3 regions of the Anaerobacillus sp. 1_MG-2023 genome follow, and region 2 is predicted to be linked to each of the others. Evidence: riboswitches for the same ligand, from Rfam matches in the RefSeq annotation. Region 2 holds a riboswitch; each other region holds the start of a gene.

Region 1 (10,907 bases), on a different contig from region 2:
AAGTCCACTCTCATTCCCGAAGACGTTCACGCTTGATACGTATCGGAACTTACTAGAGATCATACCGTTTACAACGTATTTCATGAATAGCGTGTTTGTGAGCGTTGTTTCTGTTCTATTAATTTTGATTACCTCGTCACTTGCCGCCTTCTATATCGCACGCTTCACGTTTGTATGGAATAACATCATCTTCTTTTTCTTTCTGATGGGAATGATGCTTCCGATCAAACTAGGCATCGTGCCGCTGTTTATTTTAATGAAAGATCTCAACTTACTAAACTCGCTCTGGTCACTGATCTTTATGTATATTGCCACGGGAATTCCACTGTCGATTTTGATTTTGACAGGATTCTTCCGAACAATGCCTCGTGAACTAGAAGAAGCGGCCCGTATTGATGGAGCGGGAAACCTTCGTATTTTATGGAGTGTTGTGCTACCACTGATGCGACCGGCGCTTGGAACTGTGATGATCATCCAATTTATCCAGGCCTGGAACGATTTTTTCTTCCCACTTATTTTTATTACCGATGACATGAAAAAGACAATCCCAGTGGGCATGCTTTCCTTATTTGGCGAATACTCTGCAGATTGGGGAGCCCTTTTTGCCGGTCTGACCCTTGCGTCACTTCCGATGATTGTCCTCTTCTTCATCGCATCAAAACAATTTATGGAAGGACTTACTCAAGGTGCAATCAAATAAGCGATTCTACATTGGCATAGACGGCGGAGGAACGAAAACTCTGGGATTATTGTGCAATCAAAACGGAGTGATTTTAGCTAAAAGTACGGCTGGTTCGACAAATCTAAAATCTCGTGCAGAACAAGAGGTGCGATCTGCCATTCATCACGTGATTATGGAATTAACGTCGGGGTTAAAAGATGGAAAGCTTGCAGGAATCTTTGTTTCAACAGCGGGTGGTGATCGAGAAGAGGATCAGAAGCGCTGGGAAAGATGGCTGAGAGAGAGGCTTCCGAGTTTTGAAGGGATTCTCAAAGTTAAGAACGATGCTTACGGTGCACTTGCAAGCGGTACATTTTCGATGGAAGGGACCGTTCTCATTGCCGGTACTGGTTCGATTTCCTATTCGATCGATGCAAATGGTTCCCGTCGTGTGGGAGGCTGGGGCTATTTGTTTGGCGATGAAGGAAGCGGCTACGATATTGGGCGGAAGGCGCTCCGGAAAGTTGCGATGATGCATGATGGAAGAATGATGTTGGATGAAGCTTTTTGTAGTAACATCCTTTCCTTCTTACAAGTAAACGGTGCGCCTGAAATGATTACGGCGATTTATGAGGATTCCTATGCGCGTATGAAAGTCGCTTCTGTTGCTGAGAAGGTCATCAAGCTTGCAGAGCGACAAAATCAAACGGCGTTGAAGATCGTTCAGAGAGCTTTTGAGAGTTTGAGTGAATTAGTTCGTGCCATCGAGATTAGGGGCAGTCAATTAGTGATTTGCGGAGGGTTAATGCAATCCTCCTTCTTTCGAAATGGGTTTCTTGAAGAAATGAAAACAAGAGGGGTAAGCGATGTGTATTATCCTAACTTATCTCCAGCTGTAGGGGCATGTATTTGTGCGCTACTTTGTTGTGGTGTACCGCTCACAGAGGAACGGAAAGCAAATCTGATGTCGTCTCATCACGTAATGGACGGCTAAACTAGGGGAGAGATGACGTTGACAGACGTGAATGAGATGAAGACAGAAATGCGTAATGCAAAATCGGAACATCTGCACCAATTTTCAACGCTTGAAATAATCGAGCTGATGAACGAAGAGGATGGGAGCGTAGCCGGAATTGTGAAAACCGCCCTCCCCGAGATTGAGAAAGTGGTTGATCAAGTTGTTGCTGTGATGAAAAAAGGCGGAAAGCTCTTTTATTTTGGAGCTGGTACGAGCGGGCGTCTCGGCGTGTTAGATGCTTCTGAGTGCCCGCCGACATTTGGTGTTGCGGCTGACCTAGTGAATGGCGTAATTGCTGGAGGAGACCGAGCGCTCAGGTATCCAATCGAGGGGGCGGAAGATAGTAGAGAAACGGGGGCAGAGGATGTAAGGAAGCATGTTGGTGCACATGATTTGGTAATCGGGATTGCTTCAAGCGGAAGAACCCCTTATGTGCTTGGCGCAATCGGAGAAGCGAATAAAATGGGTGTAGTGACAGCAGGGATTTCGTGTAATACAGGTGCGTCGCTTTCAAAAATGGTTACATACCCGATTGAATTACCAGTAGGTCCCGAAGTGGTGACAGGTTCAACTCGACTAAAAGCAGGAACAGCACAGAAGATGGTGTTAAATATGATTACGACAGCCTCGATGATCAAGCTTGGGAAGGTCTATCGTAATTTAATGGTGAACGTTCAAGCATCGAATGAAAAGCTACGGAAGCGAACAGTTTCAATTATTCGGGAGTTAACGAGAGTGAGTGAAGAAGAAGCTGCACGCTACAGTGAACAGGCAGAAGGTGATGCGAGGGTAGCGGTGCTGATGATTTTGCGAAAAGTGGATGCTGATCGAGCAAGGCGACTGCTTAAGGAGAAGGATGGGGATTTTGTGGCTGCGATGGAGGGGTGAAGATAGGTAAGGGGGCAGGTGCGTTACCGGTGACGTACCTGACCCCTATTAAATACATCTGTTTTCTCAACAAAGACACATCGCATTCTTTCTATTAAAACAGCCCCTGCGGAGTTACCGCAGGGGCTGTAAATATTTATTACATCATTAAGTCCGCTGGTGAGTCATCAAAGTAGAGCCAGTGAAAATATTCTACTTCCGCATCAGACATTCTCAGAACTTCTTCTCTGTTCATTGTCGTTTTGTCGCACAAAAGATCAATAAATTGGTTTCGTGCTTGCTGGCTCATTGTAAATCCTCCCTGTATTTTAAGCGGCATTCCCTGTTTCGTAACCGCTTTCAATTTGTTAATTTTATTATACATCTCACAATGAGATGATTCAAATACCAAAATGAGATATATTGCAGGGAACCGATGTGAAATTGCTATGAAAGTGAGCGGAAGTTCAATGAATAAGAGTTATGAAGGGAATGTATGTTCTTATTTTGTTGGTTTTAATTGAAAAAAATGTGTATTTTGGTTGTTTCCTCCTTTTTAACAAACTTGATGAAGTGATCTTTACTTTAGAAGGGATGGTTAGAATCAGAATTAGAGATGGATTTAGAAGGAGATTTGCCCGCTCTGCAGGAGTTTTTTCCTATTCAATGGAAGTAGAGAAGATGTAGAAAGGGAGTGTGGATGATGGAAATTGGAAGTGACAAGAAACAAAAGAATGTGGAAGAAAGCCTTTATGATTTCACTTTTGTTGGTGATCCCCAACTTTCACCTGATGGGAGCTACGTTGTTTATGTAAAGAAAGTGATAAATGAGGACAAAGAATATACTTCAAATTTAGTCATAGTAAATCGCGATACTGGAATTGAGCATGATTGGACATATGCTTCTGGGGAGAAAAAAGATCACTCTCCGCGCTGGTCGCCTGATGGGAAGACGATTGCTTTCGTTTCGAATCGATCAGGAGAAAATCAAATATGGCTTATCTCAACTGATGGTGGCGAAGCGCGACAACTATCTGATTTAAAAAGTGGTGTTTCCGCTCCTGTTTGGAAACCCGATGGTTCTTCGCTACTTGTTTTAAGTAAGGATACAAAAGAGAAAGAAGAAGGACGTAAGCCTCTCGTTGTGACTGACTTACAGTATAAAGCAGACGGGAGTGGTTTTCTTGACAATAACTTTTTGCAAGTTGTCTTGATCGAGGTAACCTCAGGTGAAAAGAGAATAGAATGGCTTACAGATGCACCATTTAATCATTCTAGCCCTAACTGGTCACCGGATGGACAATCCATTGTATATGTGAGAGATCGATGTGAAGAACAGGGGTCCTACATGCGAGCCGACATCTTTATTCAGGGTCTGAATGAAGGATCAGAGCCTGAGCAGTTAAATCGTGAAGGTGGGAGTTTTAGCACACCGAATTGGTCACTAGATGGGAAGAAGCTTTCATTCATTGGCCATAATTTTGAGCATGAAGGAGCTACGTTAAATAAAATCTGGACTGTTGATATAGCGAAAAAAGAGTTTACTTGTTTAACAGAGGATGTGGATTTAGAGTGTTCGGATGTATTGATTTCAGATATGCACTGGGGAGGCGCTTCTCCTGGTGCGATGTGGAGCCAAAATGGAGATGGACTCTATTTTCTTGCTAGTAAAGAAGGAAACACTGGTGTTTATTTTGTCGGAGAAGATTGCACGGTTCGACAAATAACGGGTGGTGACAGGCACCATTACGCATTTCACTACTTGCCAGGCGCGAAAGAAGCGGCTATTGCGATTAGTGATCCACTTAACATTGGCGATATTTATACGCTTACGTTTCATGGAGATCGAGTAAATGAACAGTGTTTGTCTCAATCAAATGCTGATGTTCTCGAAAGCTTGGATCTCTCCAAACCAGAAATGTTTACATACGCTGGGAAAGACGGTTTGGAGATTCAGGGCTGGCTCATGAAGCCAAAGGATTTTAAGGAAGATCAGGGACATCCCCTTATTCTTGAAATTCACGGTGGACCGCATATGATGTATGGTAATTCATTTATGCACGAATTTCAGCTTCTTGCAGCAAAAGGATATGTTGTCCTTTATACGAATCCACGTGGTAGTCAGGGTTATGGACAAGAGTTTGTAAATGGCTGCCGAGGAGATTATGGTGGGGGTGATTATGAGGATTTGATGGCGGGTGTTGATGTCGCGTTGGACAAGTATTCCTTTATTGATGAAGCTCAACTTTTCGTGACGGGAGGCAGCTACGGTGGCTTTATGACGAACTGGATTGTTGGGAAAACCGATCGATTTAAAGCAGCGGTTACCCAGCGCTCCATTTCGAATTGGCAAAGTTTCTATGGTGTTAGTGACATCGGATACTTTTTCACAAAGTGGGAAGTTGGAAGTGATTTAGATGAAAACCCTGCTAAGCTATGGCATCATTCACCGCTTAAGTATGTGGACCAAATCGAAACCCCACTTTTAATTCTTCATAGCGAAAATGATTATAGGTGCCCTATTGAGCAAGGAGAGCAGTTATATGTGGCTTTAAAGCATCGTGGGAAGGAAACGATGTTTGTAAGATTCCCAGATTCTGATCATAATTTATCAAGAAGCGGTCATCCAGAACTACGAGTGGAACGACTTAAGCATCTAGGAAACTGGTTCGACAATTACCTAGAAGGAAGGCAATAAGAAATCTTTCGACAAATATCGGGCGGTGACAGGCACTTTTTGAGATCTTCCCTTGACGCCCTTCGAGAAAGATACTATACTATTGAAAATAGTTAAATAATATTGAAAACTCTTATCAAGAGTGGCAGAGGGACTGGCCCTGTGACGCCCAGCAACCATCTCAGTTCGTGAGAAAGGTGCTAATTCCAGCAAACGAGCAATCGTTTGAAAGATGAGAGAGAGTTCAGCACTGCTGATAATGATGAAATGATACTACTCTCTCTGTACTTTACAGAGGGAGTTTTTTTATTGGGAGGGGATTTTAGCAGGTCGAAGTACTTTTTCGCTTTTATGTTTTAGTGCTAAAACGCTTTACATTACTATATGAATTTTAAAGGAGATTGAGAAATGAAGAAATCATTGTATCTATTTGGTGCACTTATTTTAGTCTTTTTGGCAGGTTGTTCAGGGAATGAGGCTTCTGGGGGTTCAGAAGATGACCCACTGAAGGTAGGGGTAACGGCTGGTCCGCATGAAGATGTGATGAATAAGGTGAAGGAACTCGCAGCGGAAGACGGATTTGAGATTGAAGTGATTGCGTTTAATGATTATGTGATGCCAAATACAGCCCTTGATGAAGGAGAATTGGATGCGAACGTATTTCAGCACGAACCTTATTTGAATGATTATGTAAAAGAAAGAGGACTCGATCTTTCCAAGGTAGCAACTACGATTACTTTTCCAATGGGAATTTATTCTGACAAATATAAGAGTCTTGATGAATTGCAAGAAGGCGACAAAGTTGGCTTACCTAACCATTCAACAGGCGAACCGAGAGCGCTAATGTTGTTTGAGCAAGCTGGCATTATTGAGTTGAAAGATGGCGTTGGTGTTAAAGCAACGATCAAAGACATTGAGAAGAATCCTTACAATCTCGAGTTTGTTCCATTAGAAGCTTCACAAATTCCAAGACAGCTCGGTGAGCTTGCGATTGCAGCAATTAATACGAACTTTGCAATGGAAAGTGGACGCGTACCGAAAGAAGATTCGCTTGAAATGGAACCAGAAGATTCCCCATGGGTGAACGTGATTGCAACACAAACAGAGAACAAAGATGATGAACGTATTCAAAAGCTAGTGAACTACTATCAATCAGATGAAGTGAAGCAATTTATCCAGGACGAATTTAACGGTTCTGTAGTTGCATCCTGGTAATTCGAAAGAGGAGTGAGCACGATGATTCGATTAGAAAATATAACGAAAACGTATAAAAGCGGTGAGAGGATTACGAAGGCGGTTGATGATGTTTCCATAGAAGTTGAGAAAGGAAGCATCTATGGCGTCATCGGTTATAGTGGTGCAGGAAAGAGCACGCTTGTCCGAATGGTGAATCTTCTGGAGCGACCGACAGATGGAAAGGTATTTATCAATGACATTGAGCTCACTTCTTTGTCTACTGGAAAGCTTCAAAAAACAAGACAGCGTATTGGGATGATTTTTCAGTCTTTTAATTTGTTGAAAACAGGCACCGTGTATCAAAACATTGCCATCCCGCTGAAGCTTACGGGCCTTCGTAAAAAAGAGATTGAAGCGCGAGTTGATAAATATTTAGGTATCGTTGGGTTATCAGATAAGCGGGATGCTTATCCTTCCCAGCTATCAGGTGGTCAGAAGCAGCGTGTGGCGATTGCCCGTGCGCTTGCTCATGAACCTGAAGTGCTTTTATGCGATGAGGCAACGAGTGCCCTTGACCCAGATACGACAGAATCAATCCTATCTTTATTGGAACAAATCAATCGTGATTTTGGAATCACGATTTTACTCATTACGCATGAAATGCATGTTGTCCAGAAAATATGTCATGAAGTGGCTGTGATGGAGAACGGGAAGGTGATTGAACAGGGGCGAGTGATCGATATCTTTAGTAAGCCTACTACAACGACGGCCAAACGATTTGTTCAGTCGTTATTTCAGGATGAGCTTCCAGAGTCGCTTGTGTCGCGATTGAAAGAGCGTGGTCAGATCGTGAATCTATCATTTATTGGGGAGAAATCAGGTAGTCCCGCTCTTGCGCTTGTTAGTAAGAAGTTCGACGTGTACCCGTCCATTTTAGCAGGGAACATTACACAACTGAAGGATCAGCCTTTTGGTAGGCTAGTCGTTCATTTAGATGGGGAAGCGGAAGAGACGGCTCGGGCCGTTGCCTTTTTAGAGGAAAGTGGTGTCGTAGTAGAAGGCTATGTTCAGGAGGTGGAAGCTCATGTCAGCTAAGGTATCGGAGTTTATTGATCTTTGGGGTGCAGACATTTGGAACGCGATTATTGAAACATTTCAAATGGTTGGGATCTCACTACTGATTTCAGTGTTGATTGGCCTCCCGCTTGGTGTGCTACTTGTTTTAACTAGACCTGAAAAAGCATTAGAAAATAAAGTTCTTTTCCGTATATTAAATGCGGCTATAAACGTGATCAGGTCGATTCCATTTATCATTTTACTGTTTTTCATCTTACCTTTTACAAAAATGATTGCAGGTACAACTATTGGAGTAAAAGGTGTGATTGTGCCGCTCGTTGTCTTTACGGCGCCGTATATCGCAAGGTTGATGGAGTCTGCTCTTCTTGAGGTCGATCGTGGAGTAGTAGAAGCCTATGAAGCAATGGGGGTAAAAACGAGACACATTATCTGGCATGTTCTTGTAAGGGAGTCTCGTTCATCGATCGTTCTTGGATTAACGATTGCGACAATTGGACTGATTGGGGCAACGGCAATGGCTGGGCTCGTTGGAGCAGGTGGACTTGGTGATCTCGCTTATCGATACGGTCATTTGCGATATGAAGTCGATGTGATGTACGTTACGGTATTTCTCCTTATTGTCCTTGTTCAGGGACTCCAATCGTTCGGGAATGTTCTCTCCGCTCGTTTGAAGAAGGATTAAGTTAAAGGAGGTTGACTGGTGATGACAGTATCTGCTGAGCCTTTTCCTGTTCAGTTTGAGCGGCTTGAAGAAGTTGCGAAACAAAAGATGGCTAAGGAAGTTTTTGATTATGCACAAAGTGGAGCAGGAGCAGAGGAAACGCTTCGGACAAATCGCAAGGCGTTTGAGAAGTGGAAAATCGTTCCTCGTTTTTTAAGCGACGTATCTACCCTTTCGACGAAAGTACTTTTGAATGGATGCGAATACGATGCCCCAATTATGTTAGCGCCAATCGGAATGCAGGGCATTGTTCACGAAGAGGGGGAACTTGCTACAGCTCGAGCCGCTGCAAAGGAAAATCTCCCTTTTCTTTCAAGTACGGTTTCGTCTTATTCAATGGAAGAGATTGCTTCGGAAAGTAATGGACCGAGATGGTTTCAATTGTATTATCCGAATGATCCAGCGCTCGCTAAAAGTCTTGTCGAGCGAGCGGAGAAGGCAGGGTATTCTGCGATTGTGATTACTATTGATACGGTAATGCTTGGCTATCGTGAGAGGGATCGAGAAAATCGGTATTCTCCATTTCTGCTCGGTAAGGGCATCGCAAATTATGAAGCTGATCCAGTGTTCTGTGAACGAATGAGCTTAATAGACAACGCAACCTTTTTAGATGAAATGAAGAAGGTATTTTACAAACCATCTCTTAGTTGGGATAACATCGCGTATTTACAGAAGATCACGTCACTTCCGATTTACTTAAAAGGAATTGTGAGTGCAGAAGATGCGAGGACAGCTGCTGATTATGGCATCGAAGGAATCGTCGTTTCTAATCATGGTGGGCGACAGCTTGATGGATGTATTGCTTCGCTGGATGCACTTCCTTCTATTAAAAAAGAAGTAGGAAATGAGCTAACGATTTTATTTGATAGTGGCATTAGGCGTGGATCTGACATTGTCAAAGTACTTGCGCTCGGTGCAGATGCTGTATTAATTGGTCGTCCTTATCTTTATGGACTTGCTGTAGATGGCGAAACGGGTGTACGACAAGTTATTCAACAGTTAAAGGAAGATCTTTTTATTTCATTGTCATTAGCAGGTGTGTCTTCAATAAATGAACTTCATGATCAGTTTGTTCATCAGATTTAGGAGGAAGAAAAGATGGAATCAATTCAGGTAAGAGCAACGCCAGGACATTATGAGTGTCGATCAGGTATCCTTCAAGAATTACCACGGTTACTTCAAGAAGGGCAGTTCCAAAAAGTATTTGTGATTTCTGGCCATCAATCGTGGGCAGCGGCTCAAGATTATTTCCCGGATCTATCTGCCTTTCATGTAGCTTATTCTACGTACAGTGGTGAATGTTCAGAAACTGAAATTGCAAGGCAATCAGAATTAGCCAAAATTCACGGTGCCGATTTGATACTTGGGGTAGGCGGCGGAAAAGTTCTGGATGTAGCGAAAGCGGTTGGTAATGAAGTGAACAAAGATGTGGCTCTTGTGCCAACTCTTGCGTCTACTTGTGCTGCAACGACGCCGCTTAGTGTGAAGTATTCAGATGAGGGAGAATTTATTACGTATACTATTTTTCCAAGAAGTACATATCTTGTTCTTGTAGAACCTGAAATTCTTGTGCAGGCACCAATCGCTTATTTGAAAGCGGGGATTGGTGATACGCTGGCCAAATGGTATGAAGCGAGAGCACTCATTGAGGAACTGCCTTCGACGCCAATCCCAGTAAAACTAGCGTATGAAGTAGCAAGAAGCTGCCGTGATGTCCTTGTGGCAGATGGTGAAAAAGCGGTTAAGGATCAACAGAAGGGTCGTTTGAGTGATGCGTTTATTCGGGTGATTGAAACAAATCTTTTATCAGGAGGGATGGTAGGAGGTCTTGGAGATCGCTATGGTCGGATTGCAGCGGCACACTCCATTCATAACGGATTAACACATGTATCTGAAGCTCATTCGTTTCTTCACGGTGAGAAAGTAGCTTATGGCATACTTGTGCAACTTGTACTAGAAGGTGAGTGGGAAGAGGTGAGAGGTTTATTTGCCTATTATAAAGAAATTGGTTTGCCCCTCTCGTTAGAGTCAATTGGCATTGAACCAACAAATGTGGAGAGCATAGGTCAAGTCATCGCAGAATACGCTACGAGAGATGGGGAGTCTATTCATTTCCCTTCAGGTCATGTGACGAAAAATGATGTAGTTGAAGCGATTCTTGGTTTAGAAGCATTACAAGTTACATTAAGCTGATTAGAGGCATATCTAGCGAGAAAAAAGTCCCCTGGAAGTTACGATTCAACGTCCAGGGGGCTAAATATGATAGATGGATTTTGCGAGCAGATCAAGATGGCGGTTGCGATGTTCCTTCCATTGACATTGTTGGCCAGCACCAGGCTGAAAATAGTTCTTGATCAGTAATAAAATCATTGAAATGTTCCCCCTCTGATTCAACGAATGTATTATTTAGCGCCTATTAATAATTTCCTGTTCAAGAACGTAAATGTTCTCCATGTCCAGCACCTCCTTGTGTCTCTCTTTCTTTGTTAATTACAGTCTACGCCGTATGCGTATCAAATAAACCAGTCACCAGTTCGGTTTTCAACTCATCCTTAAGATGGAGATTTCATAAGCCTTTTCCTCCATTCGACAAATAGCGGGAAGTGACAGGCACCAGCGCTTGACAGTGCCACAAATTGGTAGTATTTTAGATTAATGCCGACTAAACTTATAAGGATTATAAAGTTTTGGTTTTATAGAGAAAATAAAA
Region 2 (10,907 bases):
GCTTGCTGGGCGGTTATCCTTCTCTTAACTGGTTTATACATCTGGTGGCCAAGAAAGAAAGCCTCGATTTTTGGAACGGTTATCCCACGATTCAAGAGTAAAGGCAGAACGTTCTGGCGCGACCTTCATGCTGTCCCTGCTTTTTGGCTCTCGATTTTTATCGTTATTTTAATTGCAACAGGACTTCCATGGTCAGGTGTAATGGGAGAACAAATCAATCGCGTTGCGACATCAACAAATACTGGTTATCCCCCCTTTACGTTTGGGGAGAAACCTGACTCTCTTACATTAACAAAAGATGTTGCCGAGGACATCCCATGGGCAGCTGAGAACGTATCTGTTCCGGAATCTGCGTTAAGCGGATATGTTCCGCTGGCACTAGAAGAAATGACGGCTCTAGCAAATGAAGAAAGTATTGAAAAACCTTACACGATCTCAATGCCTCAAGGGGAAACTGGTGTCTATACCGTCTCAACTTCTCACACGAAACCAGGAGACAATGCCACCCTCCATGTTGATCAATATTCAGGAGAGATCCTTGCCGATGTTCGTTTCTCTGATTATGGGGTAATGGCCAAAGGAATCACGCTTGGTATAGCTCTCCATGAAGGTCGACTATTTGGACTTATGAATCAAATCATTGGACTTATTGTCTGTATTGGATTAATCGGTGTAGTAATTAGTTCGTTCATCATGTGGCGTAAGCGGAAACCTACTGGTCATTCAGGTGCGCCGAGAAGTTCCATAGATAAGCGAACAACTCGGACTGTGTTTGCGATTATGATCGTTCTTGGCGTCATTATGCCACTCGTCGGCCTATCCATTATCATCGTTTATTTACTCGACAAATTTATATTTCCACTCGTTACGCCATTAAAAGCGTGGATTCACTAGAAGATGGGAGAAACGGCATGAAGAACATTACATTGTCTATGCTCCTCTGTTTAACTTTAATTACTGCTTGTACTGCAACCGAAGATACAACAAATCCCGTCCTTCAAGCGGATATTCAATTACCAGAACAATTAACATTAAATACACCCTTCACGCTTGCAGTAACATTAACTAATGACGAACAACCAGCAGAAGTGATTTTCAACATTTGGAAAGCTGGAAGTAAGAATACGACTAGAGTCCTTCAAGCAGAAAAAAGCGAGGATAATCTTTATACGGTAACAACGCATTTCGAAGAGGAAGGTCTTTATTACGTTCAAACGCAGATCTCAGCTGGCGAACTCCGCGCAATGCCCAAGAAGCAGTTTATTGTAGGAAAGCTTAGTGATGATGAAATCAATACGCTAACGAAACAAGCAGATTACCCTAAGAATGTAGAAAATCACCATCATTGATCAGATAAGCCGCCCCCTCTAGGGAGCGGCTTTTCTTTATTTAGGCGGATAGAGCTTCTGCATATAATCGACTGACTGATCGATAAGCTCTTTCAATACACCAAGATCAATGTCCGCAAGCTTATTTACATAAACACAGGCCTTCCCTGTTGTATGCTTGCCTAATCGTTCTAAAGCTTCCTCGCGCTCTGGTTCTCCTTGAGCGAGATACAAACTAATCTTAGCCTTCCTAGGAGAAAATCCAACGAGCGGTGCATCCCCCTCATGCCCCGTAGCGTATTTATAATGATAACTTCCAAATCCAATAATACTTGGTCCCCACATTTTCGCTTCATACCCTGTCGTTTCAGTAAAAAGATCTAACAAACGATAGCCATCTTCTCGCTTCTTTGGATGATCAACGCTTTCAATGAATTCAATCACACTATTATCCGTTTCTTTCGTTTTCAGTTCATACATCAATATCCCCCCTCTTTTCATTACTTTCACTTTATATCTACTCCGCTCATTCGCTAATTCCTTTTTATTTGCTCTTGTTCAACAAGGGCAAACTTCGAAAGCTTATTACCGCGATGAACTTATAAGTAAAAATGTATCAAGAGTATTTCTTTTATTACCGTTTCATGTTTCTTATCGAAAATCAGTTAGGAAACGGGTAAACCGGGAACGTTCCTCTTTATAGTCATACCGAACTAGCATTGATACTTACATCTCGGAGGTATAACCATGTTTACTTTAAATGATATTCCAATGTTCTTTGTGAATTTCTTCATAATTCTTCCTATCGTCACTCTTATTCATGAAGCAGGTCACGTGCTCATAGCGCGGCTGTTTGGAGGTAAGGTGAAATTTTGCATCGGTACAGGACGTACACTGTTTCATATAGGACCTCTGGAAATTAGAAGAAAGTATTTCATGGAAGGTTGGTGCCAATACGAAGAATTAACCTACAATAAGACGTGGGCACACGTTGCAATCTATTTAGGTGGCAGTCTATTCAACCTCATCGTGATTTTAATTATTAACTATTTAATCATCTCGAACACAATACCTGTTACGCTATTTTTCTACCAGTTCACATACTTCTCTATCTATTTCATTTTCTTCTCACTTATGCCTTTCCGAAATGACAATGGAAGACCAAGTGATGGGATGGCAGTATTCGATGTTCTTCGATACGGAAAATCCGTCGATCCAATTGATTAGAAATAAATGATAAGAGCCAGATCCTGTTCTCACACAGTATCTGGCTTGTTTCCATTTCGTACCATTATTCTCATTCCTATCGAAATGAAAACCCCAAACCTACTCATAACACCATATATCTATTCGAAGAATTGTAGTAAAATAAAGGTAGAAGAAAACAAAGGGGTGATCACTTGACTAGCAAGATGAACCAGTTGTTCGAGGAGCAGAGGAGTGTTCATGTGCTTTATGCCTACCATGGGGTGAAGAATTACCTGGAACAAGTCGTTAGTTATACTGAAATAGGGGTCGCAAACGGAGATTATGTCATCTTAATCGAAAATGACCGCCTGTATCCGATGATTGAGAAAGAATTATCGTCAAGGTTAACCGCTAACGAAATGAAGTTTGTCCACAGAGTGAACAGCTTCGACTTTTACTTTTCTAGCGGCAGTTATCACCCTCCTGCCATTCATGAATATTTCAAAAAGACCGTTCAACCTTATGTGGAATCTAATCTCTCCTTCCGCTCATGGGCACATGTGGAATGGGCCTCGATGGAAGAGCCTCTTCACCTTATAGAAGACTTCGAAAAAATTGTAGACGAAGCAGTAAACGACCTTTCTTTCCCTCTTATTTGTGCATACGATGGAGAAAGAATGCCAGATTACCTCATTAACATTTTGATGGAAACCCACCCTTACGTGTTAATGGAAGAAGAATTTTTCACTTCAAAACAATATTTAGCTTAAATAGAAATGCACCCCTCTAAGGAAATCTCAGAGTGGTGCATTAGCTTTGATAAGGCTAAACGATGAGACTAGACGTTGATTCTTTCATTCGTCTCCATTGTTTTAACATTTACTTCAAAAGCATCTGGATATTTAATACCAACACCTGTGTTTAAACAAATGACCTGTTCATCTTCTTTGATCCAATTTCGTTCCCTTAATCTTTCCGCAGCAGCGAATGTACTCGCGCCTTCAGGACAAATGAATTGCCCTTCTAACGCAGCAACTTCTCGCTGAGATATTCGAATGGCTTCTTCAGAAACAGTAACGGCACACCCTTCTGTTTGATAGATCGCATCCAACACAAGAAAGTCTCCGATCGCTTTAGAGACGTTTATACCAAATGCATGCGTCGTTGAATTTTCCCAGAACTCAGACTCCGTTTTCCCTTCTTCGAATGCCTTCACAATAGGGGCACACCCCTCCGATTGCACAGCAACTAACCTTGGAAGTTTTTGACCCTTAATCCAACCAAGCTTTTGAAGCTCAAGAAACGCTTTATAGATCCCGATAAGACCAACGCCACCACCTGTTGGATAAAGAATCACATCAGGAAGCTCCCAATTCAGCTGTTCCGCTATTTCATACCCCATCGTTTTTTTTCCTTCAATGCGATAGGGCTCTTTTAGGGTAGATGCATCATAAAATCCTTGCTCTTTCACGAGATCACCAACTATTTTACCAGCGTCACTTATTAACCCGTTGACCAAATAAAGATGAGCACCAGAAATACTCACTTCTTTTCTCGTAATCTCAGGTGCATCAACAGGCATAACGATATGAGCTTCCAACCCAGCCTTTGCTGCATAAAGTGACCAGGCAGCTCCTGCATTTCCATTTGTTGGCATCGCAAGGTTCTGAACGCCAAGCTCCTTCGCCTTCGAAATGCCGACTGCCGCTCCCCGAGCTTTAAATGAACCAGTTGGCACCATTCCCTCGTTTTTTATGTATAAGTTTGAGAGATTCATTTTCTGACCAAGGGATGGTAGTGGCAGGAAAGGCGTCATCCCTTCTTCGAAACTTACTTTATTCTTTTCTTCTTTAACAGGAAGTAATTCATGATAGCGCCAGAGCGACTGTTCTCTTCCGGTTATCATTTCCTTCGTAAGATGCTTTTTCACTTCATCAAGGTCATATTCGACAAGAAGTGGTGAACCACAAATACAAAGCTGTTGAATCGTATCTGAATCATAAGTCTCGTTGCACTTTGGACATGATAAATGAGAAACCATACTGTACGGCATTAAAGCACCTCCAACGATTTAATGAAAGACGTGTTGAAACCCAAAGTTCACACGTGATGAACTTCGGGCTTCATTTCGTCATAACTAGCTATGAAAATCAAGTCCTGATCGCACTTCTTCCACATATCCTGCTCGAATCACATAATCACCGAAATGCTCATGCTCCTCTTTTTCTTTCGCATAGTTAAATAGAATCGGTTTTAATGACGCAAGAATTTCTTCTTCGCCAATGTTTTCTTTATAAAGCTTGCTGAGACGATCCCCAACAAACCCTGCTCCCATGTACATATTGTACTTACCAGGTGCTTTCCCAATAAAGGCAATCTCCCCAAGCGTAGGGCGTGAGCAGCTATTTGGACAACCGGACATGCGGATCACGATTTCTTCTTCTCTCAGTCCCGCTTCATCCACGATCTCTTCAATCTTATCAATGAGAGAAGGTAGATAACGCTCTGCTTCTGCCATCGCTAGGCCGCATGTGGGGAACGCCACGCAGGCCATCGAATTACGGCGCAGTGCTGAATTCTGTTTTCCATCTGTTAAACCATATGTTGCCACAAGTTCATCAATCTCTGCTTTCTTCTCCTCTGATACATTCGCTATGATGAGATTCTGGTTCGGCGTTAGTCTGAAATCCCCTTCGTGAACCTTTGCGATCTCCCGAAGTCCTGTCATAATCTGATAATCTTCTAAATCCACAATACGACCATTTTGGATAAAGAGCGTTAAATGCCACTTGCCATCACCCTTTACCCATCCATAGCGATCACCATTATGATCGAAATGATAAGAACGAGCTTCTTCTAGTTCATAACCCAGTCTATTATTCAATTCGTTCCGAACCCAGTCGAGTCCTCTTCGATCGATCGTATATTTGAAGCGAGCGTTCTTCCGCTCTGAGCGATTGCCATAATCCCGCTGAATTGTAATGATTTTCTCAGCAACATCAACAATCTTTTCAGGTGTACAGAAACCAATGATACGGGACAGTTGAGGATACGTACTTGTGTCCCCATGCGTCATGCCCATGCCACCGCCTACTGCGACATTAAATCCTTGGAGCTTGCCATCTTCAAGAATTGCAATAAACCCCAGATCCTGTGAGAAAATATCCACGTCGTTTGATGGTGGAACAGCGACACCGATTTTAAACTTTCTCGGCAAGTAATGCGGACCATACATTGGCTCAATTTCCTCTTCTTTTCGATCAAGTACTTTTTCTTCGTCTAACCAGATTTCATGGTACGCTCTCGTTCTCGGTAGAAGATCATCGCTTAGCTTCCGTGTCCATCCATGCACCTCGGCATGAATATCCGATTGATATGGATTGGCATTACACATCACATTACGATTCACGTCACCACATGCCGCAAGAGAATCCATGAGAACTCGGTCCATCGCCTGAATGCTTTTCTTCATATTCCACTTCAGAATCCCATGCATCTGGAACGTTTGGCGCGTTGTTAGCTTTAGCGTTCCATTTCCGTATTGATTCGCAAGATCATCCATTACTAACCATTGTTCTGGCGTAGCTACTCCACCAGGTAGTCGCACTCGAACCATAAACTGATAAGCTGGCTCAAGCTTCTGCTGTTTTCGCTCTTGACGAATATCGCGATCGTCCTGCATATAGCTCCCATGAAATTTTAATAGTTTAGTATCTGCGTCTGGGATGGAAGCGGTGATGGGATCCGCAAAGCTTTTCACAAGCGAGCCGCGTAAGTAATCACTTTCGTCTTTAATCTTCTCCATTTCACTCGGTTTGCCGTCTTCTGTTACCGTCTTATTCGACATGACCAATCTCCTTCCCTGATGCGCTTAGTACACATCGCGCTGGTAGCGTTTCGCGTTTCGTAGATCTGCAAGATAAGCTTCTGCTTCTGACTCACTGAAATTCCCCTGTTGCTCTAAAATATTAACAAGTGCCACGTGAACGTCTTTTGCCATATACTTTTCATCTCCACATACATAGACGTGCGCACCTTGTTGAAGCCACTCATATAGTTCTTTACTTCGCTCGAGCATGCGGTGCTGAACATAAACTTTCTCCTCTGTATCACGTGAAAAGGCGACATCCATTCGCGAAAGCACCCCATCTTTCAACCATTTTTGCCATTCGACTTGATAAAGAAAGTCTGTGACAAAATGCTGTTCACCAAAGAATAGCCACGTTTCTCCACTTGCGCCACTTTCTTCTCGCTCTTGTAAGAATGCCCGGTACGGAGCTACGCCAGTGCCTGCGCCTATCATAATGATAGGGGTGTCAGGATGATCCGGAAGTCTAAAGTTTTGATTTCGCTGCACAAATACTGGGAGTGTATCCCCCGCTTGTGAGCGCTCTGCGCATTGGCCAGAGCATACGCCCGTACGAGTTCGACCATGTGCATCATACCTTAGTGCGCCAATTGTGAGATGAACTTCATCTGGATTTGCGTTTGAACTGCTTGCGATCGAATAAAGACGAACCGGAATTTTGCGCAGAACGTTTACGAACTCCTGTACCGAGACGGTCCACGGTCCGTAGTCCTTCACCAAATCAATTAAATCTCTACCGTAAAGGTATGTTTTTAGTTCTTCGCCTTCCGCTTCAACCATGCGCTTAAGTTCAGAACTTGATGTCAGCTCTGCGACCTTCTTGAGCAATGGCTTTGTGAGACTCGTAATCTCATATGTTTTCGTTAAAGCTTCTTCAAGTGGCTGAACGTCACCCTGTTTGTTCACCGTAACCTGTTCTTCTCGCTTCCAGTTCATTTCATCGATTAGCTGACGGACAAGAGCAGTATCATTCTCCGGGTAAATACCAAGGCTATCACCCGGCTCATATTCAAGGTTCGATCCTTCAAGATCAAGCTCAATGTGCCGCGTTTCTTTATTCGATCCACGTCCATTTAAATTAACATTCTCAAGAATTTCGGCTTTGAATGGATTAGTTCTGGAATACGTCTGACTCGACTCATCAGGTTTTGTTTCAGAAGTCGATTCTCTCGTAGACTGATCTTCTTTCAATACTCCCGTCACGCCTTCGAACCATTCTTCTGCCGGCTCTTCGAAATCAAGATCACAATCTACACGAGGATAAAGCCTTGTTGCACCTAATTCTTCAAAGCGCTTGTCAAAATCTTTCCCGGTTTGGCAGAAAAACTCATAGGAGCTATCACCAAGTGATAAGACAGAGAATCTGAGACCTTCTAATTCAGGGGCTCTCTTACTTTGAACAAAGTCATGGAAGCTTAACGCATTATCAGGAGGATCGCCATCTCCGTGGGTGCTTGTAATCAATAATAAATCTTCTACTTTTTTAAGCGACTTTGGCTTAAAATCATCAAGCGATGAAAGGGTAACGTTGAATTTCTCGTTTTCCAATCGCTCAAAGAAAGATTCCGCTAGTGACTGACAATTGCCAGTATGTGAGCCATAGAAAATCGTAAGCTCACGTGTTTTTGCTTCTTGTTTCGAGAATGCTTCTGAAGCAGAAACACCTTGAGCAACCGTCTCAGTAGCTGCCGCAGCTTCAGAGCTTCCTGGTACGGAAAGATATCCGCTCAGCCATATTTTCTGCGTCTCATTTAATGTTGGTAAGAGACGATTTAAAAGCTCCGTTTGTTCATTGTCAAAAGGGCTATTCACAACCTGTAACTGCAATACAATCCACCTCACAATACTCATTTTTAATTCAATGTAATGAAAGTAGTTTACTCGGAATTAAGCGTAAATAAATTCGTCTGCATTCCCCCTAACCCATTCAACACAAAAAACCTCTCTTCTAAAATATAAGAAGAAAGGTTTGTAAGTACGAAGCCAGTCTTCTTATCTTTCAGGATAAACCTGCTGGATTTGGCACAGTATGAGATGAAGAATCATCTCATCGGTTGCCGAAGCTTCATAGGGCCAGTCCCTCCACCTCTCTTGATAAGAAATATTGCTATCAAATTGTAAATGACAATGATTGGTTCAAATGTTATCTCGTGCTCGAATAAAAGTCAATATATTATTAGAAAATTATCATCATTCAATTAACTGAATGGCGATAACACCAGGAATCTTCATGAAAAATAATCCAAATGATTCAGGTCTTTTATCCCTCACGTTGCCCCCTCTAGTATCCTATTCCGCATGCGCATGAAATCAATCGCATTGGCCATGACAAGAGATAGAATCATAAGATTCATCAACCAAACGGAGTAGTCAAAAGGCAGCACCAACAAGAGAAAAGCCGTGAAAGAAAAAACACCGGAGCGAATGACATGATCTTTAGATGTGACGTTAACTTTATTTCCACGTTTCCATTTCAACAAGTTCACCGCAATACCAAATATCGATAGCAGCATGCATATGACATATGACTACAGTGAAAGGTCGTAATCCACTATAAAAATCGTAGACGATAGAAACAGCGTCAATACCGTATATCGAATCGCGATTTCTTTATGCGTTAGCGAATCAAAATCCTTCAATACATTCCTCCTTTTGACAATGATTGAATTTGGACATTTCTTGAGATACACGGTCCTTATGTAGATGGATAAGCTGGCTTCATCTCATTTGAAATCACCTGAACCCAAGGCCGCTCTCTGTTCCACGTCACTTCTAAAGGGACGCCCATACTTTTACTAAGATGTTCAGCTGTTAACACATCTTTCTTCTTGCCATTCACTGCAATTCGACCATTTTCCATAATCATAGCGTGAGTGAATACGGGACAAATCTCTTCAATATGATGAGTGATATACAATATGGTTGGACCCTCTTTCTTCTTTCCAAGTCGTTCAACCTGAGCTAATAACTGTTCGCGTGAATACAGATCCAGTCCGTTGCACGGTTCATCTAGAATAAGAAGCTTTGGAGAAGCCATTAACGCTCTTGCAATCAAGATTTTCTGCTTCTCTCCTTGAGAGCAAATTCGAAAAGGTTTGCCGCGTAAATGAGCAATCCCCCATTCTTGCATCACCTTCATCGCTTGCGATTCATCCTCTTCTGTCACCTGCTCATAAAGTCCAGCTGAGGCAAACTTCCCGCTAATCACAACATCTGTTACTTCCTGCATGGGAGAAATACGCTCAGTGAAAGCGTTGCTCACCCAGCCAATAGATTTTCTAAGTTCATTCAAATCAGTTTTTCCAAGACGCTGCCCTAATACTTCAACGATGGGATCATATCGAAGTAGGGGCCAGATCGAGCCGTGAATTAACTGAAGTAGCGTCGTTTTACCTGATCCATTTAATCCGACAATGGCCTGATGCTGTCCTTTCTCTACCGAAAAAGAAATATCTGATAAAATCATCTGTTTCTCACGTGTGTAATAAGCATTTTCTACATGAATGATTGCCATACATCTCACTCCGTTCTTTGAAGAAAGTCACTCCAACTAGCGCTTTTTACATCGTATACCCGTTAGCAAATTCTTGAATCACTTCAAGCTCCTCTTCGTGTGAGTCTCTGCCAACGTTATGCTCATACAACTTTTGCATCCGTGTAACATCACCGTCGCACTCCTCAGTAATAGAAGCAACAGCACGTAAAAGGTTCACTTCGTTCTTAAAATCCTCCTTAGAGATTGCCTCCCCGTGTGATAAGATGAACCATTCTGCCTCAAAGCTTTCTAACTGATCAAGGAGTCGAGTTGTTGTGTTAACAGTGTAATTGACTTTTTCTGAAAAAATATCAGGATAAAAGCAGTCTCCAAGAAATAGGATTTTCTCTTCCTTCATATAAATCACAACCGAATCAGCCGCGTGATCGCCCCCAACTGGCTTAAGAATACATGTGACACCACCAAGATCAATCTCCATTTTCTCTCCAAACGTTATATCTGGTAGCGTAATGGTAATATCTCGAGAACCCACAAATTCCTTCTTAATCGCATTTGCACAAAATTCAATTTCAGTGCCTTCTTTCACCCGCTCATCCAACTCAACATCAGACCATCCTAACGGAATAAGCTTACTAATTTCCTCTTTCGTCTGATGGGAGGATAAGGAGACAGCATCTTTAAGCACCGATAGTCCAAAAATATGATCCCAATGCCAATGAGTAAGCGTGACCATATCTGGTTCCTTGATTCCTTTTTCCGATAGCTCTTTTAGAAAATAACGAGCATGGTCCTCTGAATTCCCAGCATCGATCATCAGAGACTTTCTATCTCCAATTACCATCCCGAGAATCGGTCGATCCGTATCGGCTACGGGCGTTTGGTAGTAAAAACGAGTGCCGATTTGCTTAATCTGTTGCATAGTATAACCTCCATAACCGACCATATTTTTCGAAATTTTTAATTCTTTTCATCATATCACTATAGGAAGCCACTGCTCAATTCTTATCCTTAACGACGATAGTATAAA
Region 3 (10,907 bases), on a different contig from region 2:
AGGACTTGTAGGTCCGAATGGTTCAGGTAAATCAACTTTAATTAAAATCATATTTGGACTATTGAAGCCTCAAAAGGGCCAAGTGAATATATTCGGCAAGAAGATGAATAAGTTTCATGAGTGGAGTAAAATCGGTTATGTCTCTCAGAAAGCAAATAGTTTTAATTCAGGATTTCCTGCTTCTGTATTTGAAGTCGTTTCAATGGGATTAGCGAGTAAACTTGGGTTATTCAAATTTATGAAAGCAACACATCGAAAAGCAGTTATGGAGGCTCTCAAACAAGTAGGAATGAGTGATTATGCATCAAGTAATATTGGAGAACTTTCTGGTGGACAGCAGCAGAGAGTGTTTATTGCAAGAGCGCTTGTCAGTAAACCAGAAATTCTTATTCTTGATGAACCTACGGTGGGGGTAGATGCTAATTCAACGAGTGATTTCTATGAACTTCTTGGTAAGCTTAATCAGGAGAATGGCATTACCTTGCTTCTTGTCACACATGATATCGGAACGATTACGGATAAAGTAACGCATGTGGCATGTTTGAATAAAACCCTTCACTTTCATGGTGAAACAAATGAATTTGAACAATTTAATGATCGTGAACTATCTGGATTTTATGGCCATCATGTTCACGTTCTAAGTCACGACCATGATCACGGAGGCATTTAGAAAATGATAGAAGCTTTATGGAAATTTGAGTTTTTGCAAAACGCTTTTTTGGCGGGCATATTAATTGGAATTATTGCGCCGCTACTTGGAGTGTTTATTGTTGTTAGAAGACAGGCATTAATAGCGGATGCTTTATCACATATTACTTTGGCAGGAATAGCTGCTAGTTTACTTCTAGGTAAGTATTTTACATTCTGGCAGGGCGTTAATCCTGTTTATATGGGAATGGGATTTTCTGCAGCGGGTTCGTTATTTATTGAGCAACTGCGAAAAGTGTACAAGCATTTTGAAGAGCTAGCGATCCCCATTACTTTATCTGGGGGGATTGGACTTGGGGTCGTATTCTTATCATTAGCAGATGGATTCAATTCTGATCTATTTAATTATTTATTCGGAAGCGTCATTGCCATTAGTCGAAGTGACTTAATGGCTGTGGCAGTGATAACGATTATTGTCGTACTTGTTGTGATTTTATTATACAAAGAACTATTTTTTCTCTCATTCGATGAAGAGCAAGCAATCGTATCAGGTGTTAGAGGAAAGTGGATTCATTTCATTTTTATTTTACTTGTCGCGTTTGTGATTGCCGTTTCGATGCAGATTGTAGGAGTACTACTCGTTTCGGCGCTTATGACGCTTCCTGTTGCTGCAAGTATTCGAATTGCTAGAGGATTTAAGCAAACAATCGTATACTCCATTATTTTGGGAGAAATTGCGGTGCTTGGTGGACTTGTTCTGGCATATTATCTAGATATTGCTCCGGGTGGAACAATTGTTATTCTATCAGCGTTGATCTTGTTGTTCGTGCTTCTATTCAAAAGATTAAAACAGTGGAAATCTTAACATAATGAGGTGGATATATGAATGTCTCTACAGCATTGCGTATTTTAAAGGATGAAGGTTATAAATACACTGAAAAACGGGAGGATCTCGTCACTCTTTTCGCCAAAGAAAAGAGGTATCTTTCAGCAAGAGATGTGCTGAACCATATGCAAGAAAGCTATCCCGGGATGAGTGTTGATACGATTTACAGAAATTTAACTCTGTTTGCGGATTTAACGATATTAGAGGAGACAGAATGGAACGGTGAAAAGCGCTATCGTCTTAGCTGTTCAACCAATACGCATCATCATCATCTCATTTGTCTGGATTGCGGTAAAACACGCCAAATAGAATCCTGTCCAATGGAGAACATTCCAGTAGGAGACTCTGAGTTTGAAGTAACAGGACATAAATTTGAAGTGTACGGTCGTTGTGTTGCATGTCAGGCGTATGCCTAAAAGCGGAAGAGCATAATTATGCTCTTCCGCTTTTATTATGGTGCTTAAGCCACTGTTGAGCTTCTGGCCATGTTTCCAATCGAGATACATTAGAAGGCACTGTTCCTTGGTTGTATGGAGTGTCAAAAAGGATCACTGGGATCTCACATTCCTCTGCAATCGCACATGCATTATCGTATTTATCCTCAAAAAAAACGTCAACGCTATGTTCTTTAATGGAATCAATTTTATCATGTTTTCCAATAAGTTCGATATGATGATAAGGGACGCCATTTGATGTAAACCAGTCTTTTGTTGTGTTGAGTAAATGATCCCCTCTTGCACTAATGTAGAAAAGTTCATAATCCAATTTCCATTCTTCTAGGATAGGATGAGCTTGATCCGCGATAAGGGCATTTGCGTAAATTTTTTCTTCATTTGTTTTTAACCACTCAAAAAACTTTTTTTGAGGAATGCCGAGAAGGTTAGCGAGATTGTACTGAGTGATATCATGTAATGATAATTGTTTATTAAATGAAGAATTTAAATAAGGAAGAAAGGTTTTAGGACTTGTTACAGTTCCATCAATATCAAGTCCGAGTCTTTTGATCGTCATAATATAACTCCTTTTTGATTTGCTCTCTTTTCATCATATCATAGAAAAGAAAGGCAATAAGAAGGAATTGGGATTATCTTACTGATTGAACGAACATATTCTTACACTCACTGACAAATACTAATCATGCTCCACAACAAGGTAAAGTGAGGGATGTATATGACAGAAGACAGACATGATGACGATCTGGACTTTATCGAGGAGCGCGAAGTTCGCAGCGAATCGGAAGAGGAATATCTTGAGGAAGCTGCAGCTGAAGTAGCCCCTGGTGTATTAGACCGTCCTTATTTACAGTCGCCTGAAAATGAACGTCCAACTGCTGAGGAGTATCATGAACACTTTGAAGCTAAAAGACAGGAACAGGATCGAACAGGAGTGGGAGTGGGTGTAGCTGCTCTTGCTTTATCGGTTATTTCCTTGTTCATACTTCCCGTCATTCTTGGAGCAGCGGGAATCGTCGTAGGATTTGTTGCTAGGAGAAAGGGACTAACAACGCTCGGATCATGGGCGATTGGTGTTGGTGCCGCTTCAATGATCATCAGCTTATTCTTCGCACCGTTCTTTTAGTTGAAAACCTTAATAGAAAAGCCAGGCACTTTAAAAGTGCCTGGCTTTTCTTCTTTGATCAAGAAAAAGAATTAAGAGTTAGCTTCAGCTTTCTCTTTTTCTTCTGCCATTTTCTTGTAATGTTCTTCTGCTATTTTGTCGACTTCTTTTTTCAACTCTTCTACCATGGTTTCCTCAGGAACTTTACGGATAATTTCACCATGTCGGAAGAGGAGACCTTCACCACGTGCACCTGCAATACCGATATCAGCTTCACGCGCTTCACCTGGACCATTCACTGCACATCCAAGCACGGCTACTTTAATAGGTGCTTTGATTGTTGAAATGTACTCTTCGACTTCATTTGCGATTGAAATAAGGTCAATTTCGATACGCCCACAAGTTGGACAAGAAATTAATGTGGCTGCATTCGCTGCAAGTCCAAATGATTTAAGAAGCTCTCTAGCTACTTTTACTTCTTCAACCGGATCCGCACTAAGAGAAATACGCGCCGTATTTCCGATTCCTTTTGAAAGAATAACACCAAGACCGGCTGCGCTTTTAACTGTACCTGCAAATAGAGTCCCTGACTCTGTAATTCCGAGATGCAGTGGGTAATTAAAAGAACGTGCTGCCAGTTCATATGCTTCAGTTGCAAGGTTAACATCGGAAGCTTTCATGGAGACGATGATATCGTAGAAATCAAGGTCTTCAAGAATTTTAATATGGTGAAGGGCACTTTCTAGCATTCCCTCAGCTGTAGGATAGCCGTATTTTTCAAGGATTTTTCGCTCAAGTGAACCAGCATTAACGCCAATGCGAATCGGAATGCCTTTTGCTTTGGCTGCTTTTACGACAGCTTCCACTTTTTCGCGACGTCCAATATTACCAGGGTTAATACGTATCTTGTCTGCTCCACCTTCAATAGCTTTTAGTGCTAGCTTATAGTTAAAGTGAATATCAACGACAAGAGGGATATTAATCCTCTTTTTGATTTCAGGGATTGCATCTGCTGCCCTGTCATCTGGACAAGCTACTCGTACAATCTGACAACCAGCTTCTTCAAGACGATTGATTTCAGCAACTGTTGCTTCCACATCGTGAGTTTTGGTTGTTGTCATACTTTGAATAATAACTTCATCGTTACCGCCTATTGTTAAAGGACCTACTTTAACAGGTCTAGTTTGACTACGGTGGGTAATTTCATTCATGCGAAAATCGCTCCTTTTACATGTAGGATTGCTTACCTCATGATTTAGATCGCTTTTATATACTCCCTTGTAGGGAATAAGACTCATCTGTAATACTATCCCATTGTAGCAACTTTAGAGAGCTATTGACAAGAAATAATCATTGAGCAGATGTTTGGTCATAAGTAGGTATCCTATATTCTTTCCCAATTTGTATAAGAGTTGGATGAATTTTATTTAATGTTTCAAAATCGTGAACGACCGTTTCAATCGGAACCGGTATTGAGCCGTTCGCTTTTTCTACTAAAGAAAGAACAGTATCGCCAGCATTTATTTTATAAACCACATAGGGAGAGTTTTTTTCAGGTGACACTACTTCGACTGCTTCTGATACTTCTGAAATAGCTCTGTTATTTGTAAGGGTTCCTGTTGTTAAATCATAATAAGTTGTATGAAGGACAAGCAGAAATAAGGAACTTAACAATAGTTTTCGCATCTCTCGCAACTCCTTCAGAATGATTTCCTTTGTACTACGATATGCTTGTCCTTCCATGATATGACAGATTTCCTAGTGAATTATCTTTTCTTTCGATCGAGTGTCGAGTAGAATACTAAGAGATGGGGAGATTAACTGAGTTACTCTTCATTAGAGCCTCACGTTAAAAGGAGACCAAAAACATGCTTAAAAAAGGATTGCCGTTTTTATTGTCGATGGTGTTAATGATGTCTATTATTCCTATGGTGGCACAAGCGGATGCGAGCGTCGGAGATGTTATCGTTACACTTGGTGAAGATCTATCTGAAGAGCAAAAACAGAAGCTAGTTGATGAAATGGAAGCTCCGGAAAATGCAATGACGGTAACGGTATCAAATGAAGAAGAGCATAAATATCTTGGGAATTATATAAGTAAAGCGCTAATCGGTACACGCGCCTTATCTTCTTCTTCCATAACCATTGGTGAAAAAGATGCTGGTTTAAGCGTTGACACAAAAAATATTAATTGGGTAACAGATGAAATGTACGCAAATGCTTTAATAACAGCTGGAGTAAAAGATGCTGATGTTTATGTGACAGCACCAATGGAGGTTTCAGGTACGGCCGCATTAACTGGTTTAATCAAAGCTTATGAATTAAGCACAGATGAAGTGATACCTGAGGAGCAAAAACAAGTAGCAAATGAAGAGCTCGTCACTACTGCAAAATTGAGCGATAGTATTGGCGCAGATAAAGCAACGGAGCTAATGACTAAGATTAAGGATGAAATTGCTACAAACCCACCCGAGACGGAAGATGACTTAAGAACAGTTATCAAGCAAATTGCTAACGATTCAGGTATTGAATTGACTCAAGATGAGTTGGATGGTCTTGTTGAACTGTTTAATCGAATGAAAAATCTTGATATTGATTGGGATCAAATGAAAAGTCAGTTGCAGAACGCGAGAGAAAATCTAGACGATTTTTTAAATAAAGACGAGACACAGTCATTTATTCAAAAAATTATTGATTTCTTTATTGCGATTATTGATGGAATAAAAGGGGTATTTCAATCGTAAAGTGACAAGTGACTGAAACTTTCTTCCCTTTTGAACGTATAAGAGAAGAAGGAAAAGGAGGGAGCGAGGATGGAAATTCTATCTTTGCCAGCAGTTGGCTTTCTTATCGTCTTACTTAGCGTGCTATTCTTGTTTGCTGAGTTACTTGTTCGTGTAAAAGGTATTTTTGGATTGATCGGAATACTATTGCTCACATTTTATTTTAGTTTCCATCTTACTTCTTTATCATCAATTCTCTGGATGGGACTTGTGTTTGCTGTTGGTTTAGGCTTAGTTATTCTTGATGGGAAATTACTCAACGATGGTACATTTGGTTTGATTGGATTAATAATGATGGTTACAGCCGTAGCCATTCCTTCTCCAACTTTCCTTTATGGACTTCTCGTTTCAAGTGGTTTTTTAATTGGTACAGCTGCTTCATTCCTGTTTTTGCGTGTTTTCCCCGCACGCTCTATGTGGACGAAAATGACGTTAAAGGATCGGTTAAGCAGTGAAATGGGGTATAATTCCATGAACTCTGAGTATAAGAGTTTAGTTGGAGAATCGGCTATGACAATTACTCCATTTCGACCAAGTGGAACAATACAAGTCAATGAGAAAAAGTATAGCGCCATTTCTGTTGGAAGTTGGATCGATAAGGATACGGCAGTAGTTATTACGTCTGTAGATGGTACGCGTATCTTAATAGAAGAGAAAAAAGAAGAAAGTAAACGTCATCCAATTTAAAATGGTCCCCGAGTCATAGATTCGGGGATTTTTTCATATTCTTTTCTAATCCCTTTATCCCGATCTCTAAACTAGGGTTGACATGTTGTTAGATAATAGTTAAGATTTAGAAAATAACTTATCAAGAGAGACCGAGGGACTGGCCCGTTGACGTCCAGCAACCTGCCTGATTGGCAAGGTGCTACTTCCAGCAAAATGGAGTCCATTTTGGAAGATAAGGTGAATTAAGGTAACCTGATCTGTCTTTCCAATTTGGGAAGGCTTTTTTCATTTATAAGCTTCTCCTCATGATTATTACGACAAAGGGAGGTTGCATGATGGGAACGAAAGACCAGAATTTTTCAGACGTTGCTGTACGCATAGAACGAATGCTAAGTTCGTTGAAATTTGGATCAATTACGCTTGTTGTTCAAGATGGGAAAGTTGTTCAACTTGAAAGAAAAGAAAAAGAACGACTTTAATATTGGCGCTGACTAGAGAAACTAGAGGCGATTCTAACCCTAAAGGTTAGAATCGCCTCTTTTTTTAAACTATAAAATATATTTCCTTGATCGGAATTGGGAGGGTTAGAAATGAATTGGTTCTATGATAATTGGTCGGGTAAGGAACCTGAATTCAACGTTGAATCAGAAACGAAAGGGGCTCTTGAAGTTCTGAAGCGGGCGTATCAAATTTACCAAGATGATATTGTATATGCTTGTAGTTTCGGTGTTGAGGGTGTCGTTCTAATTGATTTGATTTCCCGAATAAACCAGAACGCGAAAATTGTTTTTCTGGATACAGGTCTCCATTTTGATGAGACTTATGAGCTAATTAATAAAGTAAAAGCCAAATATCCATCTCTAAATATTAAGTTAAAGCAACCAAAGGAGTCGGTCGAGGAACAGGCATTAAGTAAAGGAGATGCTCTATGGGAGCGAGACCCGGGACAGTGCTGCAATTTGAGAAAGATCATACCATTGCATGAAGAATTAGATCATGTAAGTGCCTGGATCTCAGGGTTAAGGAGAGAGCAGTCGCCACTCAGACAAAAGACAAATTATTTCAATAGAGATGATAAGTTTCAGGCGATTAAGGTTTGTCCACTTATTCATTGGACATGGAAAGATGTTTGGAGGTACGTGTACGAAAAGGATTTACCATACAATCCCCTGCATAATAAAGGCTACCCAAGTATAGGATGTGCGGTATGCACTGAAAGCGTATTGGAAGGTAGTGATTCTAGAGCTGGGAGATGGGCAAATCAGGAAAAAACGGAATGCGGCTTGCATCTTGATTCAGCACCAAATCGGTGACGGTCATGACAACCTTAGTTATTACGGTGGCTCTCTTTTTTGCTATGAATATTGGCGCTAGTGGAGCTGCGGCATCGATGGGAGTGGCTTACGGGGCTGGAGCGATTAAAAGAAGAAGTGTAGCACTGAGTGTTTGTGCGATTGGGATTGTTGGTGGTGCCACATTAGGTGGAGGTAATGTTATTAAAACAATGGGGAGTGGCATTATACCTACTTCCGTACTCAGTCTAAAGGTTATCTTGATTATTTTCATTTCAGCTACAACAGCGCTCTTTCTAGCAAATATGATGGGGATTCCATTATCAACAAGTGAAGTTACTGTGGGCGCAGTGGTAGGAGTTGGTATTGCTTACCGTGCTTTGTACTTTCAGAATGTGATGTTCATTATGTTGTTGTGGATCGTTATACCAGTTATTGCTTTTGCTACAGCTCTCAGTGTGGGGAAATTTTTAGGTCTTTTAAAACAAAGAATCAAACTTACTTCAAATTGGCAAAAGCCACTCACCATTTTTTTAATTGTAGCCGGTTTTCTAGAAGCTTTTTCAGCAGGAATGAATAACGTCGCAAATGCGATTGGACCGCTAGTTGGAGCGGGTGTTTTATCCCTTTCTCACGGGGCATTTCTTGGGGGAGCTTTTGTTGCTTTAGGTGCTTTAGTATTTGGTAAACGTGTTATTGAAACGAATGGTTATCGCATCACAAAGTTTTCACTTGGTGAAGGTTGTGCTATATCAGGTACGAGCGCTGGACTTGTGATTGGAGCTTCCTTATTTGGGATTCCGGTGCCGCTTACCCAGATTACCACCTCATCGATCATTGGTATTGGAACGGCTAAAGATGGATTTCAGCTTTGGCAGAAAGATGTCATTACGCGAATGATTAAAGTTTGGGCAGTTTCACCGGTTTTTTCTTTAGTTATTTCTTATAGTATGATCAAACTTTTTTTAGAAAGTGATTTATATACATTAATTGCAATTGGCAGCGTTATTCTAGCGACGCTTGGGTCAGGAAGTTTAATTCGATCGATTCGCTCTCAAAAGGGGACATTACAAGACGAAGGAAGCTTATAATAAATTCAATTTGGAGGGATTAAGATGGCAACAATTAACGCGCATGGAGGAACATTGATTAACCGTTACAAACCTAATACTGAAATTGATGGGATTATTCAAGAAATTGAGCTAGACACTACTGCGTTAAGTGATCTGGAATTAATCGGAACTGGAGCGTATAGTCCGTTAACTGGTTTTCTTAATGAAAATGAGTATACGTCAGTCGTTCATCACCTCAAATTAGAAAGCGGGTTGCCATGGAGCATTCCTATTACGTTGCCAGTTACGCACGAACGAGCTGCTGAGATCGTAATTGGTGATAAAGTGAAGTTAACTAATAATGGGACTGTGTACGGCACAATAGAAGTGGAATCCAAATATACTCCTGATAAGGGAGTGGAGGCGCGCCACGTGTATTTAACAGAGGACAGTGAACATCCAGGAGTGAAAAAATTTTACGATAGACCAGATGTTTACATTGGTGGACCAATTACACTTATTAAAAGAACCGAAAAAGGCAAGTTTGACCGCTATCATTATGATCCATCTGAAACAAGAGATTATTTTGAACGTCAGGGCTGGAAGAAAGTTGTAGGATTTCAAACAAGAAATCCAGTTCATCGAGCGCATGAGTATATTCAAAAGACCGCACTTGAAACAGTGGATGGCTTGTTCTTGAATCCTCTTGTAGGTGAAACCAAATCAGATGATATACCAGCAGAAATTCGAATGGAAAGCTATGAAGTTCTACTTAAGAACTATTACCCTGAAGATCGTGTGCATCTTGGTGTCTTCCCTGCTGCTATGCGGTATGCAGGGCCAAGAGAGGCAATCTTTCATGCGCTTGTTCGAAAAAACTTTGGATGCACACATTTTATTGTGGGGAGAGATCATGCCGGAGTAGGTGATTACTATGGCACTTATGATGCCCAGAGAATCTTTAGTCAATTTACAAGCGAGGAATTAGGAATTACACCACTCTTCTTTGAACACAGTTTCTACTGTGAGAAGTGCGATAGCATGGCTTCGGCCAAAACGTGCCCGCATGGGAATGAGCATCACGTCATTTTATCAGGTACTAAAGTACGTGCCCTTTTACGAAATGGGGAGCAGCCTCCGGCAACATTTAGTCGTCCTGAGGTTGTGGAGGTACTAATTAAAGGAATGAGTGAGAAGACAGTGAACGCATAAGGGGGAGATTTGAGATGACAGTGAACAATAATTTAACCTGGCACGATACAGTGGTAACAAAAGAAATGAGGCAGCAGAGAAATCAGCATAAAAGTGCAGTACTCTTCTTTACAGGTTTGTCTGGTTCCGGGAAATCAACACTGGCAAATGATGTTTCAAGGAAGCTTCATGAATTAAACGTCCAAAGCTATGTTCTAGACGGTGATAATATCCGTCAGGGTTTAAATAAGGATCTTGGTTTTCGAGAAGAAGATCGCAAGGAAAATATTAGACGTATTGGGGAGGTGTCTAAACTACTAGTTGATAGCGGTCAATTCGCAATCACTGCATTTATTTCCCCGTTCCATAGTGATAGACAAGTAGTACGTGAACTTCTGCAACAAGGTGAATTTATTGAGGTATATGTGAAATGTCCAATAAATGAGTGTGAGAGTCGAGATCCTAAAGGATTATACAAAAAAGCTCGTAGTGGCGAGATTCCTCACTTCACAGGCGTATCATCTCCTTACGAAGTACCGATCAATCCCGAAATCACCATTGATACGGACAACCACTCCAGAGAAGAATGTGCTAATAAAGTGATGTCCTATTTAGTAAAGCAAGGGTTGATTATAAATCAATAACTTTTGAGCTTAAGTGATTTTAAAGAATAAAATCAACTCGTGGAGGAGGAAATCAGATGGGGAAAGTTTATCTAGTTGGTGCAGGGCCAGGAGACATCGACTTAATTACAGTGAAAGGCGTAAAGTGTATTGAGCAGGCAGATGTGATCCTCTATGATCGCTTAATCAATCAAGACCTTCTCGAT

What was found. A riboswitch is a leader RNA that binds a small molecule or an ion and turns the genes downstream of it on or off. The one in region 2 is predicted to bind S-adenosylmethionine.
Region 1: linked by a shared signal. The riboswitch ahead of Q4550_RS15655 (MetQ/NlpA family ABC transporter substrate-binding protein) and the one ahead of Q4550_RS00400 (assimilatory sulfite reductase (NADPH) flavoprotein subunit) in region 2 are both predicted to bind S-adenosylmethionine.
Region 3: linked by a shared signal. The riboswitch ahead of Q4550_RS04190 (YezD family protein) and the one ahead of Q4550_RS00400 (assimilatory sulfite reductase (NADPH) flavoprotein subunit) in region 2 are both predicted to bind S-adenosylmethionine.

What each region holds. Positions count from the first base shown of each region.
Region 1 covers NZ_JAUORD010000009.1:159,335-170,241, reverse strand. The annotation lists gene Q4550_RS15680 (carbohydrate ABC transporter permease) at 1-700, shown strand, start outside; gene Q4550_RS15675 (N-acetylglucosamine kinase) at 687-1,655, shown strand; gene murQ (N-acetylmuramic acid 6-phosphate etherase) at 1,668-2,567, shown strand; gene Q4550_RS15665 (BH0509 family protein) at 2,707-2,856, opposite strand; gene Q4550_RS15660 (S9 family peptidase) at 3,250-5,244, shown strand; SAM riboswitch class I at 5,354-5,462, shown strand; gene Q4550_RS15655 (MetQ/NlpA family ABC transporter substrate-binding protein) at 5,632-6,438, shown strand; gene Q4550_RS15650 (methionine ABC transporter ATP-binding protein) at 6,460-7,494, shown strand; gene Q4550_RS15645 (methionine ABC transporter permease) at 7,484-8,158, shown strand; gene Q4550_RS15640 (alpha-hydroxy-acid oxidizing protein) at 8,180-9,283, shown strand; gene Q4550_RS15635 (iron-containing alcohol dehydrogenase family protein) at 9,296-10,390, shown strand.
Region 2 covers NZ_JAUORD010000001.1:71,677-82,583, forward strand. The annotation lists gene Q4550_RS00365 (PepSY-associated TM helix domain-containing protein) at 1-894, shown strand, start outside; gene Q4550_RS00370 (FixH family protein) at 912-1,349, shown strand; gene Q4550_RS00375 (DUF1801 domain-containing protein) at 1,386-1,808, opposite strand; gene Q4550_RS00380 (site-2 protease family protein) at 2,076-2,555, shown strand; gene Q4550_RS00385 (MEDS domain-containing protein) at 2,729-3,286, shown strand; gene Q4550_RS00390 (threonine synthase) at 3,355-4,569, opposite strand; gene cysI (assimilatory sulfite reductase (NADPH) hemoprotein subunit) at 4,654-6,363, opposite strand; gene Q4550_RS00400 (assimilatory sulfite reductase (NADPH) flavoprotein subunit) at 6,388-8,211, opposite strand; SAM riboswitch class I at 8,374-8,485, opposite strand; gene Q4550_RS00405 (hypothetical protein) at 8,652-8,861, opposite strand; gene Q4550_RS00410 (ABC transporter ATP-binding protein) at 9,080-9,898, opposite strand; gene Q4550_RS00415 (MBL fold metallo-hydrolase) at 9,945-10,799, opposite strand.
Region 3 covers NZ_JAUORD010000002.1:80,470-91,376, forward strand. The annotation lists gene Q4550_RS04145 (metal ABC transporter ATP-binding protein) at 1-670, shown strand, start outside; gene Q4550_RS04150 (metal ABC transporter permease) at 674-1,513, shown strand; gene Q4550_RS04155 (Fur family transcriptional regulator) at 1,531-1,950, shown strand; gene Q4550_RS04160 (hypothetical protein) at 1,967-2,545, opposite strand; gene Q4550_RS04165 (hypothetical protein) at 2,705-3,112, shown strand; gene ispG (flavodoxin-dependent (E)-4-hydroxy-3-methylbut-2-enyl-diphosphate synthase) at 3,184-4,302, opposite strand; gene Q4550_RS04175 (hypothetical protein) at 4,442-4,777, opposite strand; gene Q4550_RS04180 (DUF1002 domain-containing protein) at 4,960-5,835, shown strand; gene Q4550_RS04185 (NfeD family protein) at 5,905-6,561, shown strand; SAM riboswitch class I at 6,677-6,782, shown strand; gene Q4550_RS04190 (YezD family protein) at 6,879-7,022, shown strand; gene Q4550_RS04195 (phosphoadenylyl-sulfate reductase) at 7,134-7,856, shown strand; gene Q4550_RS04200 (sulfate permease) at 7,862-8,926, shown strand; gene sat (sulfate adenylyltransferase) at 8,951-10,099, shown strand; gene cysC (adenylyl-sulfate kinase) at 10,114-10,722, shown strand; gene cobA (uroporphyrinogen-III C-methyltransferase) at 10,779-10,907, shown strand, end outside.